Regions from separate parts of the Lysinibacillus sp. NPDC093190 genome, predicted to be linked through region 3. Evidence: a T-box and tRNA genes for the amino acid it is inferred to sense, from the RefSeq annotation. Region 3 holds a T-box; the other regions hold tRNA genes.

Region 1 (4,700 bases), on a different contig from region 3:
GTGAAGACCTCGGCATATCCAATGTACTAGCGGGCTTTCTAACAACGATCCCATTGCTAGCATTTGCAATCATTTCACCATTCGCACCAATTGTCGCACGTAAATTTGGACTAGAATTAACATTATTTTTATCAACTATTCTTTTAGCGGTAGGAATTGTCCTACGCTCCCTTGGCACAACTAGTTTACTCATATTTGGTACTATGCTAATTGGTATAGCCATTTCATTCGGTAACGTACTAATTCCCGGATTACTTAAATTGAAATTTCCCTATCACGTAGGTTTACTTATGGCATTGTTCACAATGTCGATGAATTTGACAGCTGGACTCGGTGCTGGCATTAGTTATCCTATTGCCAATTCATCATTTGGCTGGCAGGGAGCTTTAGCAATCGCACTTGTTCTTGTGGTGTTAACCATATTAATTTGGATTCCACAGCTGAAATTTAATAAGCCTGAGTCTACTGTTAAAACGACGAAAGAACGTACACCATTATGGAAATCACCTGTTACTTGGGCAGTGGCGGGGGCTATGGGATTTCAGTCATTATTATTCTATACAACTGCCGCTTGGATTCCTGAAATATATATATCACAAGGATTAGCTGCTGATCGTGCAGGCTGGATGTTTTCCATCATGCAATTTTCACAAGTTCCAATGGCTTTAGCTGTGCCTATTATCGCTAGTAAAATGACATCTCAACGTCCTCTCGTATTAATGTTTACGATATTTTACTTAGTTGGCTTTATCGGAGTAGTGATGGAATGGACAAGCCTCGCTGTACTGTGGATGGTGCTACTAGGCTTAGCAGGAGGGGCTTCATTCGCATTAGCGATGATGTTCTTTACTCTACGTACCCGTACAGCTTTTGAGGCAGCTGATTTATCAGGTTTTGCACAATCATTAGGATATTTATTAGCCGCAATCGGTCCAATCTTATTTGGTTATTTGCATGATTTATTTGGTGGCTGGAATATCACTGGTTGGTTATTTGTTATCGTAGTATTGATACTTTTCTTATGTTCATTCAGGGCTTCTAAAAATGAATATGTGAATATGTGAATTAAAAAAGGCAGCTCATAGTTAAAGTGAGCTGCCTTTCTCTACTAATAAGGTGGTTTCTGATAGAAATAGTTAGGTGTATTGTAAACATTAACATAAGGCTTATGGAAAATATGAGTTGTAGCTGGTGAAAGAGGTGGAATCAACCACGTCCAATTACCTGTAACTTCACGATCCGCTGCTTCTTCTGTTTCCTCAAACAATTTAAATTGCTGTGCAGCTGTATGATGATCTACGATGCTGACACCGTCTTCTTTAAAGGAATGTAGGACTGCAATATTCAGCTCAACTAATGCACGATCACGCCATAGAGAAGCCTGTTTCGTTGTATCAAGGTTAAAAATTTCTGCTATAACGGGCAGCATATGATAACGCTCATGATCTGCTAAATTACGTGCCCCGATTTCTGTACCCATATACCAGCCATTAAATGGGGCTGCTTCAAAATCGATACCTGCCATTTGGAAGCGCATACTCGAAATTATCGGCACTGCATACCATTTTAATCCTAACTTCTCTACTTGAGCAGATTCCGGATGACGAATCGGCACCTCTAGTACATATTCGTCAGGGATAGTAAAGACTTGTGGTTCCCTTCCATCCACCTGTACAACGAGCGGAAGCACGTCAAATGCTGTTCTCTTACCTTGCCAGCCAAGTGACTCACATACTTTTGTAAACTCAACAGAATGCGAATCACCAACGGTTCCAGATTCCGTTTCATAGCCAGCATAACGGATTAGCTGATGATTCCATACACGAACTCGCCCCGGTGCAAAAATCGTTATTGTTGGCCGAATTCTCCCATCATTTGTTGCATATTGAATATGTTCAAGCAATGCGTTGAAAATATCCTCTTCTTTTGAAATATCTCGGGCATCAACAACATGCAGCGATTGCCAAAACAATCGACCAATACACTTATTACTATTGCGCCATGCTACTCGTGCACCAAAGATTAATTCTTCCGTTGTCGGTATATATTCGCCTGCTTTTTTAATTTGCTGTAATTTATTTTCTAGCCATGTTTTAGGCTCATTTTGTTCTACTTGATAAAGTTCTAAAAACCGCTGTACTTCATGTAAATTCATATCGAATTCCTCCATCTACCCTCATATTAGAGGAATGGAACTATAATCACCACGAAAAAATCTGCCTGAAAACATACATATTTTATATATGAAATACTTTGTTCAATATTTCATATCATTTCTTCTTTTTTATCAATTATACCTCGGCATAATTGCGTCCAGATTCGGCTTTGTGCTTAGGCCTGCAGATGTTTTATGCACGAAAGCGTAGCGTCAGCAACAACGTATTTTGTCTGTGTAGCTGACGCTTCGCTTTCGCTACCAAAACACTTACTGAAAGAAGTTAAAACTAAAGTTATTTATGGATTAGGGTTCCTATTTTGAGTAGACATTATAAAAATTAGAGGAAGTTACAGAGGAAAAAACTATTGAGTATAGACTTGCTATTATAACGTTCTTTTATTTCGAAGTAGGTAATACACGAGACACTTTCAGTCACATTTGCAATTTTGTTTATCATTGTCACTACCTTCGCAGTATTTAGGAGCAGACGTTATTACATGTGCATTAGAAATAAAATTTCCTTAACGAATGGTGACCTTTGTTTGTCAGTTTAGTTGGCATAAATCAGAACCACCAGTATAACTGGTGGTTTGCTCTGCGCGTAAAACGCTGGGGGGACTGGCCCATGTCTAAAGACATTCTGAAAGGTCTGCCAACCGCACTCCGTTTCCACACAAACCGCTAAAGCGGCTTACTTATTTTTTCTTTCTCTTAATTTCTTCTCCTGTGAACGGGTCTATGAATTCTTTCTTTGTCATTTGATCTTGCAGGATATCTTCCTGTAATTGATTTTTTATATACTCCTGTATCTTTTTCTTATTCCGACCGACTGTATCCACATAGTATCCTCGACACCAGAATTGACGGTTACCATATTTATACTTTAAATTCGCATGTCGATCGAAAATCATTAAACTGCTCTTCCCTTTTAAATAGCCCATAAACGCAGATACACTTAATTTTGGTGGAATGCTTACCAACATATGAATATGATCTGGACATGCTGTTGCCTCTATGATTTCTACACCTTTTCTTTCACATAATTGGCGTAATATTCTTCCTACATCGACTTTAATTTGACCATAAATAATTTGTCTTCTATACTTTGGGGCAAACACGATGTGATACTTACAATTCCATGTTGTATGTGCTAAACTTTTATTATCCATTTTTGGAGGCTCCTTTCGTACGAAGTCGGTTAACCAGACCTGACTTGACTGTACGATTGGAGCTTTTTTGTTGTCCATAGCTAAAAGCTTTCCGGAACCCCCTGCACAGCAGGGGGTTTTCAAAGCATACAAAAAAGCATGTTGCACGAATGTGCAACATGCTTGATGACCCGTACGGGATTCGAACCCGTGTTACCGCCGTGAAAGGGCGGTGTCTTAACCACTTGACCAACGGGCCGTGGCTCCGAAGGCAGGACTCGAACCTGCGACAACCTGATTAACAGTCAGGTGCTACTACCAACTGAGCTACTTCGGAATAATGGTGGGCCTAAATGGACTCGAACCATCGACCTCACGCTTATCAGGCGTGCGCTCTAACCAGCTGAGCTATAGGCCCATTATTTTTTGGAGCGGGTGATGAGAATCGAACTCACGACATCAGCTTGGAAGGCTGAGGTTTTACCATTAAACTACACCCGCAGATGGTGGGTCAGGACGGAATCGAACCGCCGACACTTAGAGCTTCAATCTAATGCTCTACCAACTGAGCTACTGACCCGGAAAAATGGAGGAGGTAGAGGGATTCGAACCCCCGCGCGGTGTTACCCGCCTGTCGGTTTTCAAGACCGATCCCTTCAGCCAGACTTGGGTATACCTCCGGAAATTATATAAATGGTGGAGCCTAGCGGGATCGAACCGCTGACCTCCTGCGTGCAAGGCAGGCGCTCTCCCAGCTGAGCTAAGGCCCCAACAATCAGGAAAGATGGTCGGAATGACAGGATTCGAACCTACGACCCCTTGGTCCCAAACCAAGTGCTCTACCAAGCTGAGCTACATTCCGATACTATTAGGCTTTTTTGGCGCGCCCGACAGGAGTCGAACCCATAACCTTCTGATCCGTAGTCAGACGCTCTATCCAATTGAGCTACGGGCGCATAATTTTTATAAAAACATGATGAGCCATGAAGGACTCGAACCTTCGACCCTCTGATTAAAAGTCAGATGCTCTACCAACTGAGCTAATGGCTCATATTAAGAAATGAATGGCTGGGGTACTAGGATTCGAACCTAGGCATGACGGAATCAAAATCCGTTGCCTTACCGCTTGGCTATACCCCAATTATTAAATGGGGCGACTGATGGGAATCGAACCCACGAATGCCGGAACCACAATCCGGTGCGTTAACCACTTCGCCACAATCGCCACTATATGTAATCACAGCAGTGTTTGATAACGAGTACCTCGAAACCTGGCAGGGGCAGTAGGAATCGAACCCACACCAAAGGTTTTGGAGACCTCTATTCTACCGTTGAACTATGCCCCTAAAATGGTGGAGGGGGACGGATTCGAACCGCCGAACCCTAAGGAGCGG
Region 2 (5,072 bases), on a different contig from region 3:
TTGGAGCAAAGTTATTTGAAGTTTTCTTTTCGAAAATGATGAAGGATAAAAAATTGGAATGGGGATTTTTATCAAATAATAAACAGATCAAATGGACTTTAATTAGATTGCCATTTGTAAAAGATAGCTTAACATCAAAACAGATAAAGGAAAACCTTACTGATATGCCTGGTACAAAAATTACGAATCAAGATATCGCCACCTTCATCATTGATCATATTGATAGTACAAAGTATGTGCACAAAGCACCGTTTATCTCCCATTAGTGTGAGCAATAACATGACATAGAAAAATAGCATGCTGAGAATATATCTAGCATGCTATTTTTAGTGTGGATTTTACCTCATTTTGTCTTAGGAAATTCTAATTCCTTTTATCTTTGTACTGTAATTGTTTGTGAAGTGAAATCTAACTTATTCCCACTGGAATCCATAATAGCATTACGAGGTGAGGCTTGAATCGTAACATTTCCATATAAATATCCACCCTGTGGTATTGTAATCAACACTCTATCATTGCCTGGTGAATAGGTAGTTGCCGCTACTGTAGAACCATTCACAATAATGTCAAAGTCCATACTATTAACGTTTATTACTGGCTCACTAAAAACAACCTCTAAAGTTTGTGAATTGCTAACATTAACAGTTAAAACCTTTGGTGCCATATTTTCTTTAAGATTAACTGATGTTCGTACCTCGTCGAATGATTCCATAGAGTTTGCTGCTCTTAAGCCTTTAATCGTGAAATTACGTATGCCACTAAAATAATTCGAATCCTTTTTCAATGTTAGCTTAATACGATTTAAATTGGATGCCTCTACAACTGCACTTTCTACCTGAGCATTATCAATAATATAATTTTGAACGTTTTGAGCAAGTGCTGGATCGACTGGATAATTGAAATTTAAATAAACAATATTATTATCTTTTATAGAATAATCTGTTGCAGATGTTTGAATTGGATTGTTCTGTGTTAATGCTAGTTTATTACCATTAACATTTAAATCACCATTACGCGAAAATTTGACATTTTGCACTTCATTGATTGGCACACCGTATAAATTTGTAACATTAGATAAAGATAGTTTGCCATCGTAAGAAGCTCCCTTTGAATCATAAGGGCCCAGCAGTCCTGCTATTTTTACACGTAATTTTGTAGGTTGATCTTTTACGCTATAAATATCACTTTGAGGTCCTCTTGATAACTCATACAAAATGTGGTTATTCATATAGCTTCCACTAAATGATGCTTTTGCGTAAGCTCCCAACTGTACTGGCTTATCGAAAGTTAATTGTAAATATTCTACATTATCCTCGTAAACTATTTCAGAACTCATTAGGGCAGGAGCTCTGTCATCTCTTATAAAGTTATACACTGTTGAGAATGTTGCTGTTTCACCTGATAAATCAGTAATCACACGGCTAGAAGCTGTACTAATCGTAGTAATTCCTTGAAGTATACTTTTTGGATCAACCATAACATTAAATAAACGACCATTTTTAGGATCTTTCTCTACTTTACTAACGGAAATTGAAGTCTGACCGCTTTTGATTGAAAGATCGTATGGATAAAGTGGTTGAATCTCCTCTGAAAACAATAGCTGGAACGTATTTGGTCCAGTTTGTGTCACAGAAGATAATGTCGGCGGAACACCATCCTTATCTCCCTTTTTCGCTGATACAGTAGCAGGGTTTGGTGAAATTATGTTTCCTGACAAATCTGTTGCCGCTACGAATGTAATCTGAATAGCTGTACCAGGGGCTAAATACACACCATTTATTGTTGCAGCTGATAAGTCAAAGGTCGCTTCAGTTGCGTTTTGCTCAATGCTTCCTACTACATTCGATACCTTTGTACCATTTGGTAATGTAAATTGAATGCGTTCATTTGGGAATGCTGCCATTGGCTTAGAAAACTGCACTTTAACGATTGAAGAATTTTTTCCTTGCGTTGTCCCTATAATAGTAGGCGGTTGTGTATCCCCAGCAATGACGAAATTCGCATCTACTTTGTTAAGCACTGTGCCCTTTTCAGATTTGATGTTATTTAACACATAGCGATGTGTACCTTTTAATGGCTCATTCATTGTAAAGATGATCGATTTTCGATCAGCGCTGATTTCTGTTTTCACTACTGATAGTGCTCTTAAAGTATCCACATTAGAGAACGCTACAACATTATCCTGTAATTTCCCATCTGCTTTTAGCACAGATAGTGGATCAATTGCTTGGTTGAAAACAATTTTAATCTGAGAGGCATTAATCCCCTCAATTGATTGTACTTTTAGCTCATTGACTTCATATGTAACAACTGCGGAATATGGTTTGTCATTAATTTTGAAGTCTACTTTTGTTTCTACATTTTCAGTAAGCGGTGTTGCTAATGTTACCTTATGGCTTGTCCCATCTGTTAATGTTACTTGTAGTGTATTTGCATCTACAACTTTAACTGTTTGGATGGACACTTCAGGACCTTTTACCATTTCAGTGATATTCGTCATCGAACGATGTAAAAATGACGCAAATTGACCACGTGTTAATGTGTTTTTCGGATTAAATGTCTTTACATTTGTAATTTCCGCATATTCTAATGCGATGATGGCTTCACGATTTTCTGCTGAAGCTACTTTTAAATCTGTAATAGAAGATTTAAAGTTTTCTTTTTTATACATCGCAATTAAATCGACATCGTAAACTTTTTCAATCGCACGTACTAAAATAGAAGCCATTTGTTCACGTGAGGTATACTCGGAAGGTAATAACTTATTGTTAGTCCCTTTGAAAATGCCAGTATCACTTATAAGCGCAGCATATTGTAGTAATTCTTTATCTTTTGAAGATGTAGGCAAATCTGTAAAACGTACTTTTTTATTGTAGTCTGCTGGCACTTGGAAGTGCTCTGATACAAGCCATTTCCCTAAAAATTTCGTTACATTGCCTTTTGTAAGAACCGAGTTTGGCTTAAATGAGCCATCTTGATATCCACCTACAATTTTTGCATCTGCTAGTGCCAAAATGGCCTCTTTATGGTCACTTTTTGCAATATCTGTAAAGTTAGCTGCACTTGCAGTAGGAACAACAGCTGCAGCAACCAATGCAGCAGATGCTGTACTTACAATCCATTTACTTTGCTTTTTTTTCATATTTATTTCCTCCTACGAATTATATTCATCTCCATTATAAAAGAAAGATAGATTTATTCCAAAGGATATACCAATATTATAGTGATTTTCCATGGATTATTTGTCCAACTAATAGTGAGCACAAAGCAAATCAAAATTCTATTAACTTATTTTTGATAGAGGCGAGGATCTTAAGGTATGGTTTTTAGCGGCTTTTTTAGATAGTTTAGAGCAAAGGTTAAATAAAGGTAATACACAATTGTCTCTAAACGTATAAGCAAAAGAATGTTGTCACATTTATCGAATGAATGACACGTATGAATTAGCAAAATCGATGGAACAGGCTATTCTAACTGCAACAGCAGATCGACGGAAAGGGATTTTCGCTGTTATCACGTGAGGGGAAGAGTTGAAAAATGATTTTTATTTTGCGATACCTATTCTTTTTAGCAGCGCAGGAGAGAATGAGAAAGCATTTTTCGTGAGTGCTGCCGTAAAAAACAATTTTAAAAGTTTTTAGAGGAAAAATGAATCGAAGCCTAACACTAATTTAATAATGCCTTGTTAGATTAAAGGGCAACTTTTGACAAAGTATCATAAAAAAAATGCAGTAGATGTAAGTTACATCTACTGCATTTCAGTATGACCCGTACGGGATTCGAACCCGTGTTACCGCCGTGAAAGGGCGGTGTCTTAACCACTTGACCAACGGGCCAATGGCGGAGAAGGAGGGATTTGAACCCTCGCGCCGGTTACCCGACCTACACCCTTAGCAGGGGCGCCTCTTCAGCCTCTTGAGTACTTCCCCACAAAAAAATGGCTCCGAAGGCAGGACTCGAACCTGCGACAACCTGATTAACAGTCAGGTGCTACTACCAACTGAGCTACTTCGGAATAATGGTGGGCCTAAATGGACTCGAACCATCGACCTCACGCTTATCAGGCGTGCGCTCTAACCAGCTGAGCTATAGGCCCTTGGAGCGGGTGATGAGAATCGAACTCACGACATCAGCTTGGAAGGCTGAGGTTTTACCATTAAACTACACCCGCATATGGTGGGTCAGGACGGAATCGAACCGCCGACACTTAGAGCTTCAATCTAATGCTCTACCAACTGAGCTACTGACCCATATTTTTGAAAAAATGGCGGTCCCGACCGGGATCGAACCGGCGATCTCCTGCGTGACAGGCAGGCATGTTAACCGCTACACCACGGGACCATTTTGGTTGCGGGGGCCGGATTTGAACCAACGACCTTCGGGTTATGAGCCCGACGAGCTACCACTGCTCCACCCCGCGTTAATAATATATTCTTTTCGAGTTTTTCAAGCGCCATTTAAATATAAACTGGAGGAGGTAGAGGGATTCGAACCCCCGCGCGGTGTTACCCGCCTGTCGGTTTTCAAGACCGATCCCTTCAGCCAGACTTGGGTATACCTCCGTAACATTATATAAATGGTGGACCTTGCAGGACTCGAACCTGCGACCGGACGGTTATGAGCCGTCTGCTCTAACCAACTGAGCTAAAGGTCCTTTAAGATGGCGGCAGAGGGGATCGAACCCCCGACCTTACGGGTATGAACCGTACGCTCTAGCCAGCTGAGCTACGCCGCCAGGATCTTTATACTGGTTATCTTTTATGGTGGAGCCTAGCGGGATCGAACCGCTGACCTCCTGCGTGCAAGGCAGGCGCTCTCCCAGCTGAGCTAAGGCCCCATAAAATGGTCGGAATGACAGGATTCGAACCTACGACCCCTTGGTCCCAAACCAAGTGCTCTACCAAGCTGAGCTACATTCCGATAAATATTAATTTGGCGCGCCCGACAGGAGTCGAACCCATAACCTTCTGATCCGTAGTCAGACGCTCTATCCAATTGAGCTACGGGCGCTAATTATTAAAATAAAAAATGGTGCCGAGGGCCGGAATCGAACCGGCACGGTAGTCACCTAC
Region 3 (5,072 bases):
TTAAATCTTTTTTTACGCGTTCAGGGTGATGACTTTTTCGACACGACGTAGCTTCCTCTGTATGACAAGCATCCTCTTTCACTATATCCTCCATTAAATGCACCTCCTACTTCACACTCATCATACTATACCCATGAAGGGTATGTAAAGTGCAAAATGAACTAAAAAAATTTTATTAATGATGATGATTCGACTGCTCATTTTTTATTGTACATAAAATTGAATTATCATGTTTATGCGCTACTGTTTCCAATTGAATCGTTACATGCTTTATGCCCTTATGCTCAAGATTATGTTCAATTTCCCGTAATATATGCTCACTATCCGCAATTTTTAACTGATCCTCAACAACTGCATGACAGGAAAGTGCATTTGCTCCACTTGTTATTGTCCAAATGTGTAAATCGTGAATGCTATGAACGCCGTTTGTTTGTACAATAGTTTGTATGATCTCTTGAACATCAACGTTTGAAGGTGTTCCTTCCATTAGAACATGGATAGCAGCCTTCGTTACATAGTAGCCACTTCGTAATACTAATGCGGCAACAATAACACTCGCAAGTGGATCAGCCCAGCCCCAACCAAAGAACATCATTAATAGTGCGGCAACGATGGCCCCTACAGATCCAAGCATATCACTTAATACGTGTAAATAAGCTCCACGCATATTTAAATTATCTTTTGTATCACTGCCGCGCATCATAATCCAAGCTACCAAAATATTTACCAAAAGACCGATTGTACTAATAATCAACATGCCTGTAGTTGCCACTTCTGGTGGATTTGCAAAAAGTTCTATTGCTTCATAGAAAATGAATAAAGCAATTAAAATTAAAGTCACACCATTCAATACCGCTGCTAAAATTTCAAATCGCTTATAACCGTATGTTTTACTATAGCTCGCAGCCTTTTCTCCAAACATAAAAGCAAGTAAGGCTATCGCTAATGAAATTGAGTCACTTAACATATGTCCTGCATCGGATAAAAGAGCCAAACTATTTGTTAAATAGCCACCAATCCCTTCAACAACCATATAACTCGTAATAATAATAAATGATAGTATTAATATCTTTTTATTTGCGCCATGTGTATGATCATGGCTGTGATCATGATTATGTCCCATTTCTTATCCCTCCATTAGTTCTAGTTATGTGCAGCATGCTCAATGGCTTGCATTAACAAATTCATAATGTGATCATCATCTTTTGAATAATATAAGGTTGTGCCTTCCCTTCTATATTTCACTAACCGTAAATTTTTCAAAAAACGTAACTGATGTGAAACTGTTGATTGCCCTAAATCTAAAATTTCAGCGATGTCGTTGACTGAATGTTCATCCGTACACAATAAATTTAAAATGCGAATTCTTGTCGGATCACTTAATGCTTTAAATGTTTGAGACACGACGAATAGCGTTTCTTCATCTAAATGTTGCTCTTTGTTAGTCTGAACCTCTGTATTTTGTAATTTTTCATCCATTTAGTTTACCCCTAACCTTTTAATATTTATATATGAGCATGTATTCATATATAAATATAAATGGTTGTATTGGAAATGTCAATGTTTTAACTTCTTACTACTGAATCCGGACGCATTGTTTATCTGTGCGAAAGCAAAGCGTCAGTTCCAATTATGCCGAGACATATTTGATAGTAGCAATTGTCAATTAAGCAAGATACACTAAATGATAAGGAGAGATCATAGTGGATATTTTTGAAACAGACCGATTGTTTATGAACAGTGCACTGGAAGAAGCTAAGAAAGCCGCTTTACTTGGAGAAGTGCCAATAGGAGCTGTACTTGTATATGATGGAGAGATTATTGCACGAGCTCATAATTTACGAGAAACAACACAAAATGCAACGACGCACGCTGAACTAATGGTTATTCAAGAGGCTTGTAAAAAAATAGGTAGCTGGCGCCTCGAAAAAACAACACTCTATGTGACACTTGAACCTTGTCCTATGTGTGCAGGTGCAATTTTGCAATCCCGTGTGCCGCGTGTTGTATATGGTGCAAGAGATATAAAAGCAGGCTGTGTAGATTCACTCTATCGTTTATTAAACGATCCACGCTTTAATCATGAGTGCGAAGTAACAGAAGGAATTTTAGCTGAGGAATGTGGACAAATCTTAACCGATTTTTTCAGAGCATTACGTGAACGAAAAAAAGCCGAAAAGAAGGCGCGACAAGCTTTAATGGTTGAAAATGAAGAATCTAAATAATTCAAAAAAATTTGAGACACCCTCTTTTTTGAACAAGAGGAAAGTGTTGTAGTAGCAATTATAAAAACCTCTAGCCTTCAATGGCATATAAAGTTATATAACATATAGAAGAAAAACTACTGTTGAGATTAAATTTTCAACAGTAGTTTCTTTGATTTTTCGCCCCAGTTTACTTTGGGGCAATTACTTCTTTTCCGCCCATATATGGTCTTAATACTTCAGGGATTACTACGCTTCCATCTTGTTGCTGATAGTTTTCTAGGATTGCTGCTACTGTACGGCCGATTGCAAGACCTGAGCCGTTTAATGTGTGTACATACTCTGGTTTTGCATTTGGTTCACGACGGAAGCGAATATTTGCTCGACGTGCTTGGAAATCTTCAAAGTTAGAGCATGAAGAGATTTCACGATACATATTTTGAGCTGGAATCCAAACCTCTAAATCGTACTTTTTCGCTGCAGTAAAGCCTAAATCAGCTGTACACATTTTTAGTTTGCGGTATGGTAACCCTAATAATTGCAGTACTTTTTCTGCATGACCTGTTAATAGTTCTAGCTGTTCATAAGATTCTTCTGGTTTTACAAAGCGTACTAATTCTACTTTGTTGAATTGGTGTTGGCGAATTAAACCACGTGTATCGCGACCCGCAGAACCCGCTTCTGAACGGAAGCAAGCACTATATGCTGCAAAGCCCTGTGGTAATGCTTCAACTGGTAAAATTTCATCACGATAGAAGTTTGTCACAGGCACTTCTGCTGTTGGAATCATGAAATAATCTGTGTCATCTAATTTAAAGACATCTTCTTCAAATTTAGGTAGCTGTCCTGTACCTGTTAAGCTATCACGATTGACAATTACAGGTGGTAACATTTCTTCATAACCATGCTCTTCTGCATGTAAGTCCATCATAAACGTCATTAATGCACGTTCTAAACGAGCACCAAGACCACGATAGAATAAGAAACGACTACCAGTCACTTTTGCACCACGTTCAAAGTCTACAATTTTTAAATCCGTAGCGATGTCCCAGTGTGCTTTAATGTCAAAATCAAATGTTGGAATCTCACCCCAAGTATATTCCTCTACATTATCGTCCTCTGTTGTGCCAACTGGTACAGATGCATGTGGAATGTTTGGTAAACGCATCATCATATCTTTAAAGCGTTCTTCTACATCATTTAATTGGACATCTAGTTCTTTAATTTCATCGCCAACCTGACGCATACGTGCAATCACTTCATCCGCATTTTCTTTATTACGTTTCATGATCGAAATTTGCTCAGATACTTTATTACGTTCAGCTTTAAGCTCTTCTGTTTTTGCAATTAACTCACGACGCTTTGCATCTAATTGTTCAAAATCGTCTAAGTTTCCTAAATCCTCATTACGTGTTAATAACATTTCTTTAATTTCCGCGAAATTGTCGCGCACGCGTTTAATATCTAACATCGCCATACCTCCAGTAGATTCTTAATGATGGGAAAATATTTAGTAGAAACACAAAAAAGCCCTCATCCCCAAAAGGGACGAGAGCTACCCGCGTTGCCACCCTAATTGATTAGACACATTGTACTTTGTCTAATCCACTTATCTCATAACGGCATTTCAGCCGGCGACAGCCTACTTCATTGACTTCGACTGCGCAACTCCAGGACGGATTCACAAGTGCTTTTATCAGCTTCCACCACCCGCTGACTCTCTAAAAAAAACGTGCTTGCTACTACTTCCCATCATCGTGTTCAGTTATTTAAATTTTATCCATACTGTACTATACGAATTAAGATTTTGCAAGTCATACTATAGAAGATACAAAATATTCAAGAATACGTGTATCTGACGTTAATTCAGGATGGAAGGAACAGCCTAATAAATGATCGTCCTTTGCTAATACGATTTTCCCGTCATGTTCTGCTAATACTTCAACACCTTCACCTACAGAAACAATATGTGGCGCACGTATAAAGACAGCCGGAATGGCAGCACCTATTTCCGGTATATCGAGCTTCACTTCAAAGCTATCTACCTGACGTCCATAAGAATTCCGTGCAACTACCACATCCATTACTGCTAAATGTGATTCATAATCCACTAATTCCTTTGCCAATAAAATCAATCCTGCACATGTTCCAAACATCGGTAAACCCTGCTTTGCAAGTGTGCGAATTGGCTCCAATAGCTCATATCGATTCAACAATTTCCGCATCGTTGTGCTTTCTCCACCAGGCAAGACAAGCCCATCAAGCTTCTCTAAATCAGCACTTTGTTTTACTAAGACCGCTTCGCATCCAAGAGACTCTATCATTTGCACATGCTCTCGTACCGCTCCCTGTAATGCTAAAACACCGATTCGTTTCATCTTACCAGCCTCGCTCTTGCATACGCTCATTTTGACTAAGCTGTGCAATGTCGATGCCTTTCATCGGAACACCTAGCTCTTTTGAAATTTCGGCGATTAGTTTGTAGTTCTTATAATGCGTAGTAGCTTCAACAATTGCACGAGCAAATTTCTCTGGGTTTTCTGATTTAAAAATACCAGAACCAACAAATACACCGTCAGCTCCAAGCTCCATCATTAGTGCTGCATCAGCTGGCGTAGCAACTCCACCTGCTGCAAAATTCACTACTGGTAAACGGCCATGACGCTTAATTTCTCTTAATAATTCAAAAGGAGCACCAAGTAATTTAGCCTCTGTCATTAATTCATCCTCTGTCATACCAACTACCTTACGTACTTGCGCATTCACTTTACGAATATGGCGAACTGCCTCAACAATATTACCAGTCCCTGGTTCCCCTTTAGTCCGTAGCATGGAAGCCCCCTCACCAATGCGTCGAGCAGCTTCACC

Evidence for each region. The T-box of region 3 lies ahead of serS (serine--tRNA ligase). A T-box ahead of a tRNA ligase gene usually reads a tRNA of that ligase, here a tRNA-Ser.
Region 1: it encodes a tRNA-Ser, which carries the amino acid that the T-box ahead of serS (serine--tRNA ligase) is inferred to sense. The anticodon was not compared.
Region 2: it encodes a tRNA-Ser, which carries the amino acid that the T-box ahead of serS (serine--tRNA ligase) is inferred to sense. The anticodon was not compared.

Annotation. Positions count from the first base shown of each region.
Region 1 covers NZ_JBNNVG010000032.1:51,988-56,687, forward strand. Annotated here, with positions in the region: gene ACQKOF_RS20740 (CynX/NimT family MFS transporter) at 1-1,064, shown strand, start outside; gene ACQKOF_RS20745 (nitric oxide synthase oxygenase) at 1,109-2,155, opposite strand; gene tnpA (IS200/IS605 family transposase) at 2,854-3,327, opposite strand; tRNA gene ACQKOF_RS20755 (tRNA-Glu) at 3,494-3,565, opposite strand; tRNA gene ACQKOF_RS20760 (tRNA-Asn) at 3,567-3,643, opposite strand; tRNA gene ACQKOF_RS20765 (tRNA-Ile) at 3,648-3,724, opposite strand; tRNA gene ACQKOF_RS20770 (tRNA-Gly) at 3,734-3,807, opposite strand; tRNA gene ACQKOF_RS20775 (tRNA-Phe) at 3,811-3,886, opposite strand; tRNA gene ACQKOF_RS20780 (tRNA-Ser) at 3,894-3,986, opposite strand; tRNA gene ACQKOF_RS20785 (tRNA-Ala) at 4,001-4,076, opposite strand; tRNA gene ACQKOF_RS20790 (tRNA-Pro) at 4,092-4,168, opposite strand; tRNA gene ACQKOF_RS20795 (tRNA-Arg) at 4,186-4,262, opposite strand; tRNA gene ACQKOF_RS20800 (tRNA-Lys) at 4,284-4,356, opposite strand; tRNA gene ACQKOF_RS20805 (tRNA-Gln) at 4,372-4,446, opposite strand; tRNA gene ACQKOF_RS20810 (tRNA-His) at 4,456-4,531, opposite strand; tRNA gene ACQKOF_RS20815 (tRNA-Trp) at 4,579-4,652, opposite strand; tRNA gene ACQKOF_RS20820 (tRNA-Tyr) at 4,657-4,700, opposite strand, start outside.
Region 2 covers NZ_JBNNVG010000037.1:42,628-47,699, forward strand. Annotated here, with positions in the region: gene ACQKOF_RS21880 (NAD(P)H-binding protein) at 1-266, shown strand, start outside; gene ACQKOF_RS21885 (S-layer homology domain-containing protein) at 374-3,142, opposite strand; tRNA gene ACQKOF_RS21890 (tRNA-Glu) at 3,765-3,836, opposite strand; tRNA gene ACQKOF_RS21895 (tRNA-Ser) at 3,839-3,929, opposite strand; tRNA gene ACQKOF_RS21900 (tRNA-Asn) at 3,939-4,015, opposite strand; tRNA gene ACQKOF_RS21905 (tRNA-Ile) at 4,020-4,096, opposite strand; tRNA gene ACQKOF_RS21910 (tRNA-Gly) at 4,098-4,171, opposite strand; tRNA gene ACQKOF_RS21915 (tRNA-Phe) at 4,175-4,250, opposite strand; tRNA gene ACQKOF_RS21920 (tRNA-Asp) at 4,266-4,341, opposite strand; tRNA gene ACQKOF_RS21925 (tRNA-Met) at 4,346-4,420, opposite strand; tRNA gene ACQKOF_RS21930 (tRNA-Ser) at 4,470-4,562, opposite strand; tRNA gene ACQKOF_RS21935 (tRNA-Ile) at 4,578-4,654, opposite strand; tRNA gene ACQKOF_RS21940 (tRNA-Met) at 4,662-4,735, opposite strand; tRNA gene ACQKOF_RS21945 (tRNA-Ala) at 4,762-4,837, opposite strand; tRNA gene ACQKOF_RS21950 (tRNA-Pro) at 4,844-4,920, opposite strand; tRNA gene ACQKOF_RS21955 (tRNA-Arg) at 4,934-5,010, opposite strand; tRNA gene ACQKOF_RS21960 (tRNA-Leu) at 5,030-5,072, opposite strand, start outside.
Region 3 covers NZ_JBNNVG010000045.1:7,205-12,276, reverse strand. Annotated here, with positions in the region: gene ACQKOF_RS23315 (metal-sensitive transcriptional regulator) at 1-94, opposite strand, end outside; gene ACQKOF_RS23310 (cation diffusion facilitator family transporter) at 176-1,123, opposite strand; gene ACQKOF_RS23305 (ArsR/SmtB family transcription factor) at 1,144-1,479, opposite strand; gene tadA (tRNA adenosine(34) deaminase TadA) at 1,704-2,225, shown strand; gene serS (serine--tRNA ligase) at 2,395-3,675, opposite strand; T-box leader at 3,746-3,969, opposite strand; gene pdxT (pyridoxal 5'-phosphate synthase glutaminase subunit PdxT) at 4,019-4,582, opposite strand; gene pdxS (pyridoxal 5'-phosphate synthase subunit PdxS) at 4,584-5,072, opposite strand, start outside.